DNA from 3 places in the Streptomyces sp. NBC_01689 genome. Region 3 is predicted to be linked to each of the others. Evidence: riboswitches for the same ligand, from Rfam matches in the RefSeq annotation. Region 3 holds a riboswitch; each other region holds the start of a gene.
The links. Region 3 has a riboswitch for cyclic di-AMP ahead of OG776_RS22490 (M23 family metallopeptidase). Riboswitches for the same ligand answer to the same signal wherever they lie in the genome.
Positions count from the first base shown of each region.

Region 1: linked by a shared signal. The riboswitch ahead of OG776_RS24745 (transglycosylase family protein) and the one ahead of OG776_RS22490 (M23 family metallopeptidase) in region 3 are both predicted to bind cyclic di-AMP.
Region 2: linked by a shared signal. The riboswitch ahead of OG776_RS34340 (C40 family peptidase) and the one ahead of OG776_RS22490 (M23 family metallopeptidase) in region 3 are both predicted to bind cyclic di-AMP.

Region 1 covers NZ_CP109592.1:5,798,774-5,802,824, forward strand. Annotated here, with positions in the region: gene OG776_RS24735 (cytochrome P450 family protein) at 1-514, shown strand, start outside; gene OG776_RS24740 (transglycosylase family protein) at 754-1,773, shown strand; cyclic di-AMP (ydaO/yuaA leader) riboswitch at 1,957-2,120, shown strand; gene OG776_RS24745 (transglycosylase family protein) at 2,125-2,811, shown strand; gene eno (phosphopyruvate hydratase) at 3,094-4,051, shown strand, end outside.
Region 2 covers NZ_CP109592.1:7,998,424-8,002,474, forward strand. Annotated here, with positions in the region: gene OG776_RS34325 (ATP-binding protein) at 1-303, shown strand, start outside; gene OG776_RS34330 (LysR family transcriptional regulator) at 338-1,249, opposite strand; gene OG776_RS34335 (LysE family translocator) at 1,365-2,081, shown strand; gene OG776_RS34340 (C40 family peptidase) at 2,189-2,662, opposite strand; cyclic di-AMP (ydaO/yuaA leader) riboswitch at 2,666-2,829, opposite strand; gene OG776_RS34345 (hypothetical protein) at 3,207-3,512, opposite strand; gene OG776_RS34350 (ATP-dependent Clp protease proteolytic subunit) at 3,520-4,051, opposite strand, start outside.
Region 3 covers NZ_CP109592.1:5,280,026-5,284,076, reverse strand. Annotated here, with positions in the region: gene OG776_RS22495 (aldo/keto reductase) at 1-916, opposite strand, end outside; gene OG776_RS22490 (M23 family metallopeptidase) at 984-2,021, opposite strand; cyclic di-AMP (ydaO/yuaA leader) riboswitch at 2,033-2,190, opposite strand; gene OG776_RS22485 (PP2C family protein-serine/threonine phosphatase) at 2,406-3,572, opposite strand; tRNA gene OG776_RS22480 (tRNA-Met) at 3,893-3,966, opposite strand.

The DNA of each region.
Region 1 (4,051 bases), 520 kb from region 3:
GTTCGAGACCACGGTGAACCTGATCGGCAACGGCACCTACGCACTGCTCACCCACCCCGGTCAGCGGGAGCGGCTGCAGGCCTCCCTCGCCGCCGGGGAGAGGTCTCTGCTGGAGACGGGCGTCGAAGAACTCCTGCGCTACGACGGCCCGGTGGAGCTGGCCACGTGGCGGTTCGCGACCGAGGCGGTCCGTGTCGGCGGACAGGACATCGCGCCCGGCGACCCCGTGCTCGTCGTCCTCGCGGCTGCGGACCGTGACCCCGCCCGGTTCGCCGAGCCCGACACGCTCGACCTCTCGCGCCGTGACAACCAACACCTCGGCTACGGCCACGGCATCCACTACTGCCTCGGCGCGCCGCTCGCCCGGCTGGAGGGGCAGACCGCGCTGGCCACGCTCCTCACCCGGCTGCCGGATCTCCGACTCGCAGGCGATTCGGCTGATTTGCGATGGCGCGGCGGACTCATTATGCGTGGATTGCGGACACTACCGGTGGAGTTCACACCTGGTCGGTAGTCATGCGGCACTCGTACGGTGTCCAGGGGCCGGCCGGGGGGCGGGGCTCGGGTGGGCCGCAGCGGTGGTGGCGGATTATGAGGGTCCGGCCACGAAAAGGTGACGCGCCCTCAACTCTGTGATCTTCACGTGATCTGCGCTGCATCTGCTTGTGACAAGTGATCGAGTGCGACTACGTTCACCCCTCAACGAGGCTCACCAGCCGCGTAGTCACCCGCTGTCACGTGAAAGGCTCTCGCATGCTCTCCGGGAACGGCCGCCATCGTCGCCCCCGTCAGGCTCCGGCCCTCATCGTCGCCGCAGGGGTGACCGGATCTGCCATCGCCATCCCGCTGCTCGGCGCCGCCAGTGCGAACGCGGCCGACGGCACGACGTGGGACCGGGTCGCCGAGTGCGAGAGCGGCGGCCAGTGGAGCGCCGACAGCGACAACGGGTACTACGGCGGGCTGCAGTTGAGCCAGGAGAACTGGCAGCGGTACGGCGGGAGCAGGTACGCGCCGACCGCCGACGAGGCCAGCCGCTCACAGCAGATAGCCGTCGCCGAGAAGGTCCTGGCCGACCAGGGTCTCGCCGCCTGGCCGACCTGCGGCCCGCTCTCCGGGCTCAGCAAGGGCTCGGGAGAGGTCGCGGTCGACACGGGAGTGGCCGGAGACTCGTCGAGTTCCTCCGATTCCTCCGATTCCTCCGAATCATCCAGTTCCTCCGACGGGTCCGGCTCGCCGGCGGACTCGCTGGGAATCGGTGTCACCCCGTCCGGTTCGCCCCGTTCCGACTCGTCCTCATCCGATTCATCCGGCAAGACCGGGAACAGAACGGAATCGGACACGTCCTCGACCGAAGAGCCCGGCAGCGGGCACGAGACGGACGGCGTGGGCACGGAGCCGACGAAGCAAGGCGAATCGGGCAACTCGGGCCGCGACGGCGACGCTTCGGCGGCGACCGAGGGGGCCACCGCCGGTGCCGGGCGCCACCGCGGCGGCAGTGCCGCCGAGGACTCCGGCGACGACGCGGCCGACACCCGCGGCGACGACTTTGCCGCCCGGCACGCCTCGCGCGACTCCGGCGCCTCCCGCGCCGTCGTCGACGGCTCGTACGTCGTCCGCGACGGAGACAGCCTCTCGGCCATCGCCGACACCCTTGGCCTCGACGGCGGATGGGCCGGCCTCTATGCCGGGAACAAGGAGACGGTCGGCGCCGACCCGGACCTCATCCTCCCCGGTCAGAGCCTTGCAGTTGATGCTGAATCGGGCGAAAAGTAGCGGGAGTTCACGTCACGGTTCGCCGGTTAATGTCCGGTTTGGCGCAAGTGAGAGATGGATCTCAAAGGCCCTGATCGTCTTTGAAATTCCGCCGATCGACTGCTTACGGTCATCACCGCTCGCCACAGCGGGCCCCGACGGTCGCAACGCCGAATCCTGCCAGCGGCCGTACGGGAACAGTCGACGCGTCAAGCGCCGTAGGCAGGAGCGGGGGACCCAAGGTAAGCGCCGCACCCGGTAGTTGACCGGGAGCGGCTTGGGGTGAAGACGTGCGCCGAGAGCGCGCGGCCGGGCACTCACCCGCCCGAACCCGACAGCTCACCTCGCAGGCGTCGGTGAGGGGATCACTCGATGCTGTTTTCCAGCAAGGGCAAGCACCGCCGTCCGTCCAAGGCCACCCGTGTCGCCACGCTCGCCGGTGTCACCGGCGTGGCCATCGCCGCTCCGCTGATGGCGGCCGGCAACGCCTCCGCCGCCACCGCGTCCGAGTGGGACGCCGTCGCCCAGTGCGAGTCCGGCGGCAACTGGTCGATCAACACCGGCAACGGCTACTACGGCGGTCTGCAGTTCTCCGCCTCCACCTGGGCCGCGTACGGCGGCACCGCCTACGCCTCGACCGCCGACAAGGCCTCGAAGTCCCAGCAGATCACCATCGGCGAGAAGGTCCTCGCCGCGCAGGGCAAGGGTGCCTGGCCGACCTGTGGCACGGGCCTGTCCGGCGCCGCGTACACCGGTGGCGCGGCCGCCCCGGCCAAGCCCGCCGCCCCGGCCGAGCCGTCCGCCTCCACCCACTCGTCGGACACCGCCGCCTCCCGCTCGTCCGAGCGTCCGGCGGCCAAGAAGACCGTCACCACCCCGACCGGCAAGAAGGTCAAGAAGGGCGACGGCGAGTACAAGGTCGTCAAGGGCGACACCCTCAGCTCGATCGCCGAGAAGAAGAAGGTCAAGGGCGGCTGGCAGCACCTGTTCAAGCTGAACAAGGACATCATCGACGACGCGGACTTCATCTACCCGGGTCAGCAGCTCCACCTCGGCTGAGCAGGCCGGCCCCTGTCCCAGGGTCTCCGTGCCCGAGACCCGATGAGGGTCCGCCCCCGTCCCCACGGGCTCCCCGCCCCGGTGCGTCTTCCCCCGTACGCACCGGGGCGGGGCTTTTTGTTTCGAAGGGGAACAATATTTACCCTCAGTTCTGCTCAAGGGGTGGTCGAGCGGCTGGCCGATCGCTCCGGGCCGGTTAGGCTCATCCCGCGGAGCCGAACGCGGCCCCGTGCAGTGCGGGCCCCCGCCGGCCCGCGTACCCGCGTCACATCCCAGAAGGAGATGCTCGTGCCGTCCATCGACGTCGTCGTAGCCCGGGAAATCCTGGACTCCCGAGGCAACCCCACGGTCGAGGTCGAGGTCGGCCTCGACGACGGCAGCACGGGTCGTGCCGCCGTCCCCTCCGGCGCCTCCACGGGTGCCTTCGAGGCCATCGAGCTCCGTGACGGTGACCCCAACCGTTACCAGGGCAAGGGTGTCGAGAAGGCCGTCCTCGCCGTCATCGAGCAGATCGGTCCGGAGCTCGTCGGCTACGACGCCACCGAGCAGCGCCTGATCGACCAGGCCATGTTCGACCTGGACGCCACCGACAACAAGGGCTCGCTGGGCGCCAACGCCATCCTCGGCGTCTCGCTGGCCGTCGCGCACGCCGCCTCCGAGGCGTCCGACCTCCCGCTCTTCCGCTACCTGGGCGGCCCGAACGCGCACCTGCTGCCCGTTCCGATGATGAACATCCTGAACGGCGGCTCGCACGCCGACTCGAACGTGGACATCCAGGAGTTCATGATCGCCCCGATCGGCGCGGAGTCCTTCTCCGAAGCCCTGCGCTGGGGCGCCGAGGTGTACCACACCCTCAAGTCCGTCCTGAAGTCCAAGGGTCTGTCCACCGGCCTGGGCGACGAGGGCGGCTTCGCCCCGAACCTGGAGTCGAACCGCGCCGCGCTCGACCTCATCCTCGAGGCCATCAAGCAGGCCGGATACGTCCCCGGTGAGCAGATCGCGCTCGCGCTCGACGTCGCCGCGTCCGAGTTCTACAAGGACGGCAAGTACGAGTTCGAGGGCAAGTCCCGCTCGGCCGCCGAGATGACGGAGTACTACGAGGAGCTCGTCTCCGCGTACCCGCTCGTCTCCATCGAGGACCCGCTGTACGAGGACGACTGGGCCGGCTGGAACGTCATCACCCAGAAGCTGGGCGACAAGGTCCAGATCGTCGGCGACGACCTCTTCGTCACCAACCCCG
Region 2 (4,051 bases), 2.7 Mb from region 3:
ACCAACGCCGTCCAGCACACGTTCGGCCAGTCGCCCACCTTCACGGTGGACGTCCTGCTGAAACGGGACGAACAACTGCGCATCGGTGTCACCGACAGCCATCCGCGCTTCCCGAAGCGACTGCCCGCCGCGGTCCAACAGGACAACGGACGCGGGATGGTGATCATCCGTTGGCTGACCGCGGAATGCGGCGGCAGAGTCCTCGTGCGTCCCACCCGGGAGGGCGGCAAGACGGTCTCCATCGAGTTGCCGTGGACGGTGCGGGCCCAGCCGGTGGTGGCCGGCGGTCCACAAGAGCCCTGAGGAAACGATCAGTTGGTCCGGCCCGTCGGCGTCCCTACCGCGCCGCCCTCCCGAACGCGCCCCGCAACAGGGCCCGGAACGCCTCCGCCGCGGGTGCCCGCCGGTCGGTCCGGTGGACGACGGAGATCGTACGGCGCAGATCTCCCGGTTCCAGCAGCCGCAGCCCCACCGGGGTGGCCGCCGTCCTGGCCACCATCTCCGGCACCACCGCGACCCCCAGTCCGGCACTGACCAGCGCGCACACCAGCGCGTACCCGGGGCTCTCGACCCGGACGGCCGGGGTGGCCCCGACCCGGGCCAGCGCGGCCTCCACTCCCTGCCGCGGCGGATGGTCCGGGGCCATGCTGATCAGCGGCTGCCCGGCGAGTCCGGAGAGCGGCAGCCGGGCCGCGCCCTCCGCGAGGACGTGACCCGGAGCGGTGACGAGCACCAGTTCCTCGACCAGCACCGGCTCCGCGCACACCGACGAGGGAAGCGGCGCCGGGTCCGCGGGCTCGTAGGTGTGGGTCAGCGCGAGGTCCACCTCGCCCGCCGCGACCGCCGTGACACCGTCCGGCGGCTCGTAGTTCGCGACCGTCAGCTCCACGTCCGGGTGGGCCCGGCGAAAGGCGCTGAGCACCGGCGGCAGCAGATGGATGCCCGCCGTCTGGAACGTGCCGAGCCGCAGGGTGCCTCCGGACAGACCGGTCAGCCGGGCCAGTTCATGGCGCGCCTGCTCCAGCTCGTCGAGGACGCGGCGGGCCCGGGCCGCGAGCAGCTCGCCCGCCTCCGTGAGCCGCGTTCCCCGAGGGGAGCGCACCAGCAACGGCGCGCCCGCCTCCCGTTCCAGCTTCGCGAGCTGCTGGGAGAGGGCGGGCGGGCTGTAGCCGAGGCGTTCGGCCGCCCGGGTGATGGACCCGGCCCCGGCCACCGCCACCAGGGCCGCCAGCCGTGTCGGGTCGTACATCGCACGGCTCCCCGGGTCCGGGCCCGGCGCCGGCCCGGGTCCCAACGAATGCTTAAGACCGGTCCAGGATATTCGACATACCTGCTGAAGGCCCGGCCGAGGCAGCCTGGTGGCCATGGACGGACAGCTCATCGCCTTCACCGGGGTCGCCGCGGGAATGGTCGCCATGCCCGGCGCGGACTTCACGGTTGTCGTACGCAACGCCCTGACCTCCCGCCGGGCGGGGGTGGCGTGCGCGCTCGGAGTCGCGGGCGGGCTGCTGCTGCACACGGCGCTGGCCGTCGCCGGTGTCGCCGCCGTCCTCACGGCGGTGCCGGCGCTGTTCCGGACGCTGCAGGTCCTCGGCGGGGGCTACGTGCTGTACCTCGGGACACGGACGCTGGCCGGTCTGCGCCCGCGCCGGCGGCGGGACCGGGAGCGGGAACCGGGCCCGGAGCGTTGTCCGGCGGCGCCGGGCGGGAAGCCGCCCGGCGGGCCGGCCTCCGGCGATCCCGGGTCCGGTGGTCCCGGGTCCGGCGACCCCGGGGACGGGAGCCGTCCGTTGCGGCAGGGCTTCGTCACCAATGCGCTGAACCCGAAGGCGCCGATCACCTTCCTGAGCCTGCTTCCGCAGTTCGTGCCCGCGGGCAGCCCGGCGATGCCCCGCACCCTGGTGCTGGCCCTGATCGTGGTGGCCCTCGCCCTGGTGTGGTTCCCGGCGGTCGCCCTGCTGGTCGACCGGCTCGGCCGGTGGCTGCGCCGGCCGCGTGCCGCCCGCGCCGTGGAGGCGGTCACCGGGACCGCGCTCACCGTGCTCGGCCTGGTGCTCCTCCTGGAGCCGCTGACGGCCTGAGAGCCCGCCGGGCCGCTGAAGGCCCGCCGGGCCGCAGAGGGCTTGAGAGCCCGCCGGGCCGGTGCGCCGAGGGGCGGCGGTCCGGCGCCGCCGCCCCTCGGCCCGGGTCAGCTGATCCGGCCGTACCAGACGCTCTTCGTCCAGATCTTCTGGAGCTTCACGACCTCCCCGCTCTTCGGGGAGTGCCAGATCTTTCCCTTCCCGGCGTAGATGCCGACGTGGTACACGCTCCGGCCCGAGTGGAAGAACACGAGGTCACCGGCCTTGCGGTGCGACGCGGAGATGTGGTGGCTCTTGTTGTACTGCCCCGCGGCCGTACGGGGCAGCTTCTTGCCCGCCTTCTTGTACGAGTACAGCGTGAGCCCGGAGCAGTCGAAGCGGCGCGGCCCGGTGGCGCCGTACTTGTACGGGGCGCCCTTCTTGGATGCCGCGACCTGGAGCGCCCTCGTCGCCGGTGTGGCGGCCTCGGCGTCGGCCGCGACGCCCGGGACCACGAGACTGCCGCCCACGGCGGCGATGGTCAGAGCCGAGGCCGTACCGGCCCGGGACAGCAGCGACGGGACACGATTCAGCGCAGTCATGCGCAACCCTTCGTCAACCGCCTGTGAAGGATGACCTGTCGGATTCGGGCTGGCGAAGTAGCCCGGCCGCTTACGCGGCTTCACCCCAAGGGCCGCCCGGATCTCTCCGGCGGCCCGTCTTGCTGGGTCCTCCACTCCTGCCGATGCACATCTGTCGACCGGTCATCCGGGCGGCGGCAGGACTCGGCGTCCGCCCGGACCGCCCCGCCGGTGTGGCGGGGGCTTGTCGTCGGAAGGGATCTTCACGCATGGATGTCGGAAAATCCGAGCGGAACCGATGATTTGTGGGGTTACTCACCACTCACCCGTTCGGGTGGACACTCCTCTGTTCGAGGGGTGTTGGGGATGTCGGCAACGCTCTTACCAGCAACGGAGCGTCCCGTTCGGCCTTTTGGGCAAGCGTGTTGCGCAACTTCCGGGGCCACCCGAAAGGACGTGCGGCTACGCCGTCGGGGGGTACGCCGACTGGTCCGTTTGAAACCCGGGCCGGACGCTTCGCAGACCGCTCCGCGGAGCGGTTCGCGCGACGGCCCGGGTCCGGACGTCAACTGCCGGAGCCGGGAGGCAGGGTGACGCGGGCGGCCCGCCGCTCGCCGTCGAGGACCCGCAGGGCCTGCGCCAGGGTCGGCGCGTGCACCTCGCTCTCGCCCCGCTGGTGCATCAGGGCCAGGGCGTCCCGCAGGGCGGTCGCCTTGCCGACGAGCGCCTGGGCGGCACGCAGCCCGCGATAGGTGTCTCCCGGGCGGGCCGGGTTGATCCGGCCGACCAGGTCGACCACGTCGAGCCAGCGGTCTATCAGCTCGGCCTCGGCGTGGGTCAGAGCGGGCAGCGGAGGCAGTTCGGGCACCATCGGCGGATCACCTCGCGTCGGGTGTGGCGTTTCCCGCACCGGGCGCGCTGGGCGGGTTCTTGCGGCTCGGGATGATCCCGTCCACCAGCCCGTACGCCAGCGCGGCCTGCGCGTCCAGAATCGTGTCCCGCTCGATGTCGGCGGCGACTCGTTCGGGATTTTTCCCCGTGTGCCGTACGAGCATGTCCTCCAGCAGCTTCCGAGTGCGGGTCAACTCCTCGGCCTGGAGGGCGAGATCACTCGCCTGCCCCTCGACCGGCCCGGCGAGCGAGGGCTGGCGGAGCAGCACCCGGGCGCCCGGCAGGGCGAATCGCTTGCCCGGTGTGCCGGCCGCCAGCAGGACGGCGGCGACCGACACGGCCTGCCCCAGGCACACGGTCTCCACGTCGCAGGTGACGTAGCGCATCGTGTCGTAGACGGCCGTCATCGCGCTGAACGAGCCGCCGGGGGAGTTGAGGTAGAGCGAGATGTCCCGCTCCGGCGCTTGGTGTTCGAGGTGCATGAACTGGGCCATCACGTCGTTCGCCGACGCGTCGTCG
Region 3 (4,051 bases):
GTTCGTCGTCCTTCAGCGTCAGGTCCGCGACGGCGAGCAGCGCCGGAAGCTGTTCCACCGTCCGTGCGGAGGCGATCGGGGCCGCGACCGTGGGCCGGGCGGCGAGCCAGGCGAGGGCGACGGTGGCGACCGGCACGTCATGGGCCCGGGCGACCTCGTCGAGGGCGTCGAGGACCCGCGGGCCCCGCTCCGTCTCCAGGTGCTTGCCCGCGCCCTCGGCCCGTGCCGAGTCGACGGACGTGCCGGGACGGTACTTGCCGGTGAGGAAGCCCGCGGCGAGGGCGAAGTACGGGACGGCGGCCAGTCCGGTCCGGGAGGCGACCTCCTGGAGCGGGCCCTCGTAGGTGTCGCGCGAGACGAGGTTGTAGTGGGGCTGGAGCGCGGTGTAGCGCGCGAGGCCCTCGCGGTCGGAGAACTCCAGGGACTCCGCGAGCCGCTCGGCGGAGAGGTTGGAGGCGCCGATCGCCCGGACCTTGCCCGCCCGGACCAGTTCGTCGAGGGTGCCGATGATCTCCTCGACCGGGACCGACGTGTCGTCGAAGTGGGTGTAGTAGAGGTCGATGTAGTCCGTGCCGAGCCGGCGCAGTGACGCGTCGGCCGCCGCCCTGATGGTGTCCGGGGCGAGCCCCTTGTACTGGGGATGGGCGCCGACCTTGGTGGCGAGCACGACATCGGAGCGGTTGCCCCGCGCCGCGAACCACTTGCCGATGATCGTCTCGGACTCGCCGCCCTGGTTGCCGGGGGCCCAGGCCGAGTAGCTGTCGGCGGTGTCGACGAAGTTGCCACCCCCGGCCGTGTAGGCGTCGAGGACGGCGAAGGACTGTGTCTCGTCGGCGGTCCAGCCGAAGACGTTGCCGCCGAGGGCGAGCGGGAAGACCTCGATGTCGGAGGATCCGAGCGTGCGGAGAGGAGTCATACCCCATTTCAACAGCCGTACCGGACGGCCGCATTCCGCACCCGCCGTGTTCTCGGCGGGCACGGGGTCAGGGGTTGATGCCCTTGCTGTGCAGCCAGGCCATCGGGTCGATCGCGTCGCCGCCGCCGGGGTGGACCTCCAGGTGGAGGTGCGGCCCGGTCACGTTGCCGGTGGCGCCGACCCGTCCGATGACATCACCCGTGGCCACCTTCTGGCCGACGCTGACGCTGATGGAGGACTGGTGGCAGAACCACAGCTCCGTACCGTCGTCGAGGGTGAGGATCGTCCGGTAGCCGTACGCGCCGGCCCAGCCCGCCTCGGTGACGGTGCCGCTGTGGACCGCCTTGATCAGCGTGCCCGTGGGCGCGGCGAAGTCGAGACCGGTGTGGTAGCCGGAGGACCACATGGAACCGGCGTCGCCGAAGCGGGAGGTCAGGGTGTACGAGGAGGTCGGCAGCGAGAAGCTCTTGGCGAGCTTCGCGAGGCGGGCGGCCTCGGCCTTCTGCTTGGCCTCCGCGTCCGCCTTCTTCTTCGCGGCGGCTTCCTTGGCCTTGGCCTCGTCCTGCTGCTCGGCGGCCAGCGCGACCGCCTTCTTCGCGGCGGCGTCCTCGGCGGCGGCCTGGGCCGCGCTGTCGACCTGGTCCTGCTGGGACTCGGCCTGCTCGATGATGCGGGCACGCAGCGCCTCGCCGGCGTCCGCGTTGCCCTGCGCGGCGTCGGCGCTGGTCAGTCCGGCGCCGGTGAGCGGGGTGGAGGAGCCCTTCGGCGTGCTGGAACCGCCGTCGGATATCAGGGCCTTGGCCGACTCGGTGACCGAGGAGAGGTCGGGCAGCGAGATCGACACGGGCGGCTTGCCGGGCGCGGCGGTGGCGATGCCACCCGCGCCGACGGCGGCCAGCACACCGACGCCGAGAACGGTGGAGCTGCGGGCGAGTCCGCCCCCGCGCTGCTTGGAGACGCGGTGCCGGCCGCGGACGGGACGGACGGAATCCGCGGTGGGATTCCACTCCTCCCAGGGCCCCTCGTCGTCGCCGCGGGCGTAGCCGAACGTCTGGGTTTCGTTCGGCGCGAACGAGGTGGGCCGGGCAGGCGGGTTGGACGCCACGTGGGCGCGCTCCTTTCCTTCCTTCTCGCCTACCGGGTTAGCTGACGGGTTCGGAGCAGGAAGGTCTCCTACGCGCGTCAATCCACGGTGTCTCCACCGTGAAAGACGCTCGATTCACCCCAAGTTGGTGGTTCCCCGGTTCCCTCGCGGGATTCGGCGCGTGCGCACGGAGCCATCTCTTGTGACGGCTGAAACGACCGCGCTGCGTTATCGAACGTTAATAGACTCGGGTACCGGATTCCAAGCCGTTCGTTCGGATCATTGCGCACTCTTGGCCAGGACTTACGGGGCATGACCGGGGGAAAGCGGGCGAGTTGGCCCCAGCGGGTTTTCGCCATCCGTTCTGACGGTGTGTCAGTCGTTACGCGGAGGGACACCGTCCGGCTACTCCTCGTCACCGTGTTCGAGGAGCCCCGGCGTCTCCCGGGGGCGCCGGACCGCGAGCAGCGCCATGTCGTCGGCCAGGGCGCCCCCGGTGTACCGGCGGACACTCGTCGCGAGCGCGGTCAGCAGAGCCTCCGGATCACGGAACGTCCGCCCCGCGAGCCGTTCGGCAGGCTCGTAGAAGCGGCCGTGGCGGTCGCGGGCCTCGGACAGACCGTCGGTGTGGAAAAGGAGCGTGGACCCGGCCGGGAAGTCCACCGTCCCGGCGCGGTCGGGCCGGGCGTCCAGGTCGCCCATCCCGAGCGGCAGCGCGGGGTTCTCGACGGCGAGGACGGCCAACGTGCCGTCCTCGTGCAGGAGCAGCGGCGGCGGATGCCCCCGGTGGACGATCCGTACCGATTCGCCGTCGTGCGGGATCTCCGCGAGCACGGCCGTGGTGAAGCCCTCGAAGGCGTCCAGGCCGCCGCGCCGGGCGCCCTCGCGCGCCAGCGCGCGTTCCAGCCGCCGTGCGACCGCCTCCACCGTCGCCTCCTGTTCGGCCGCCTCACGGAACGCCCCGATGAGCACCGCGACGGCGGCCACCGCGCCCATGCCCTTGCCGCGGACGTCGCCCACCACCAGCCGTACGCCGTGCGGCGTGTCCTGCACCGCGTACAGGTCGCCGCCGATGGACGCGCCCTCCTGGGCCGCCTCGTAGCGCGCCGCCACCTCCAGGCCGCCGATCCGTGCCTCGGGTTCGGGCAGCACGGCGCGCTGCGCGGCCTCGGCGATCTGGCGGGCCGAGGCGAGCCGTTCGTCCGAGCGGCGGACGAGGACGTTGATGAGGAGCGCGATGACGACGACGGTCGCCACCGTGACGACCTCGGTGACCGAGCCGATCCCCATCCGCAGACCGAGCCTGAGGCGGAGCGCGAGCAGCGCGGCCAGCGTCAGGAGCCCCGTGAGGAAGGTGCCACGCAGCGAGAACAGCGGCGCGGCGACGAGCGGGGCGGCCGTGAAGAGCGGGGCGGCGGTGAAGTCGGGCGGCGTCGCGAGGTCGTAGGCCACCGCGCTGACGACGAGCAGTACCGGCAGTGCCCGTACCAGGGTCCAGGTGTGGGAGATCCGGCCCGGGTCCGTGCCGGCCCGCACCCGCGACGGCTCGCCGTCCGGTCCCGGACCGGGCACGGGGCCGCCGGGTGGCCGCCGGTCCGGCCGGCCGTCGGGCCTTTCGGCCCGCCACGCACCTCCTCGCTGCCCCACCCGTACAGGTTTCACGGAGCGGGGGGAGGGGGCCAGCGGTGTGGACCGACCGAGCGACGGCACCGGCGCCGGCACTCGTACGGGTGAGAGTGACCGTTCCCTCTCGCCGGGGGGCGGGCAACGCCGGGGCCGGAAACACCGAAGGGAGACATGAACGACCGAAAGCACCAGGGCCGGAAACACCAAGAGTCGGAAACACCAAAGGCCGGAACTCGTGAATCCGAGTTCCGGCCCTTGGCCTTCAGTAGCGGGGACAGGATTTGAACCTGCGACCTCTGGGTTATGAGCCCAGCGAGCTACCGAGCTGCTCCACCCCGCGTCGTTGACACCAGTGTACGCCATGTTCGACCCCCCGAGCACACCCGTTTACGCACGTCCCACGACCAGGCCTTTTCCCCGAGCCA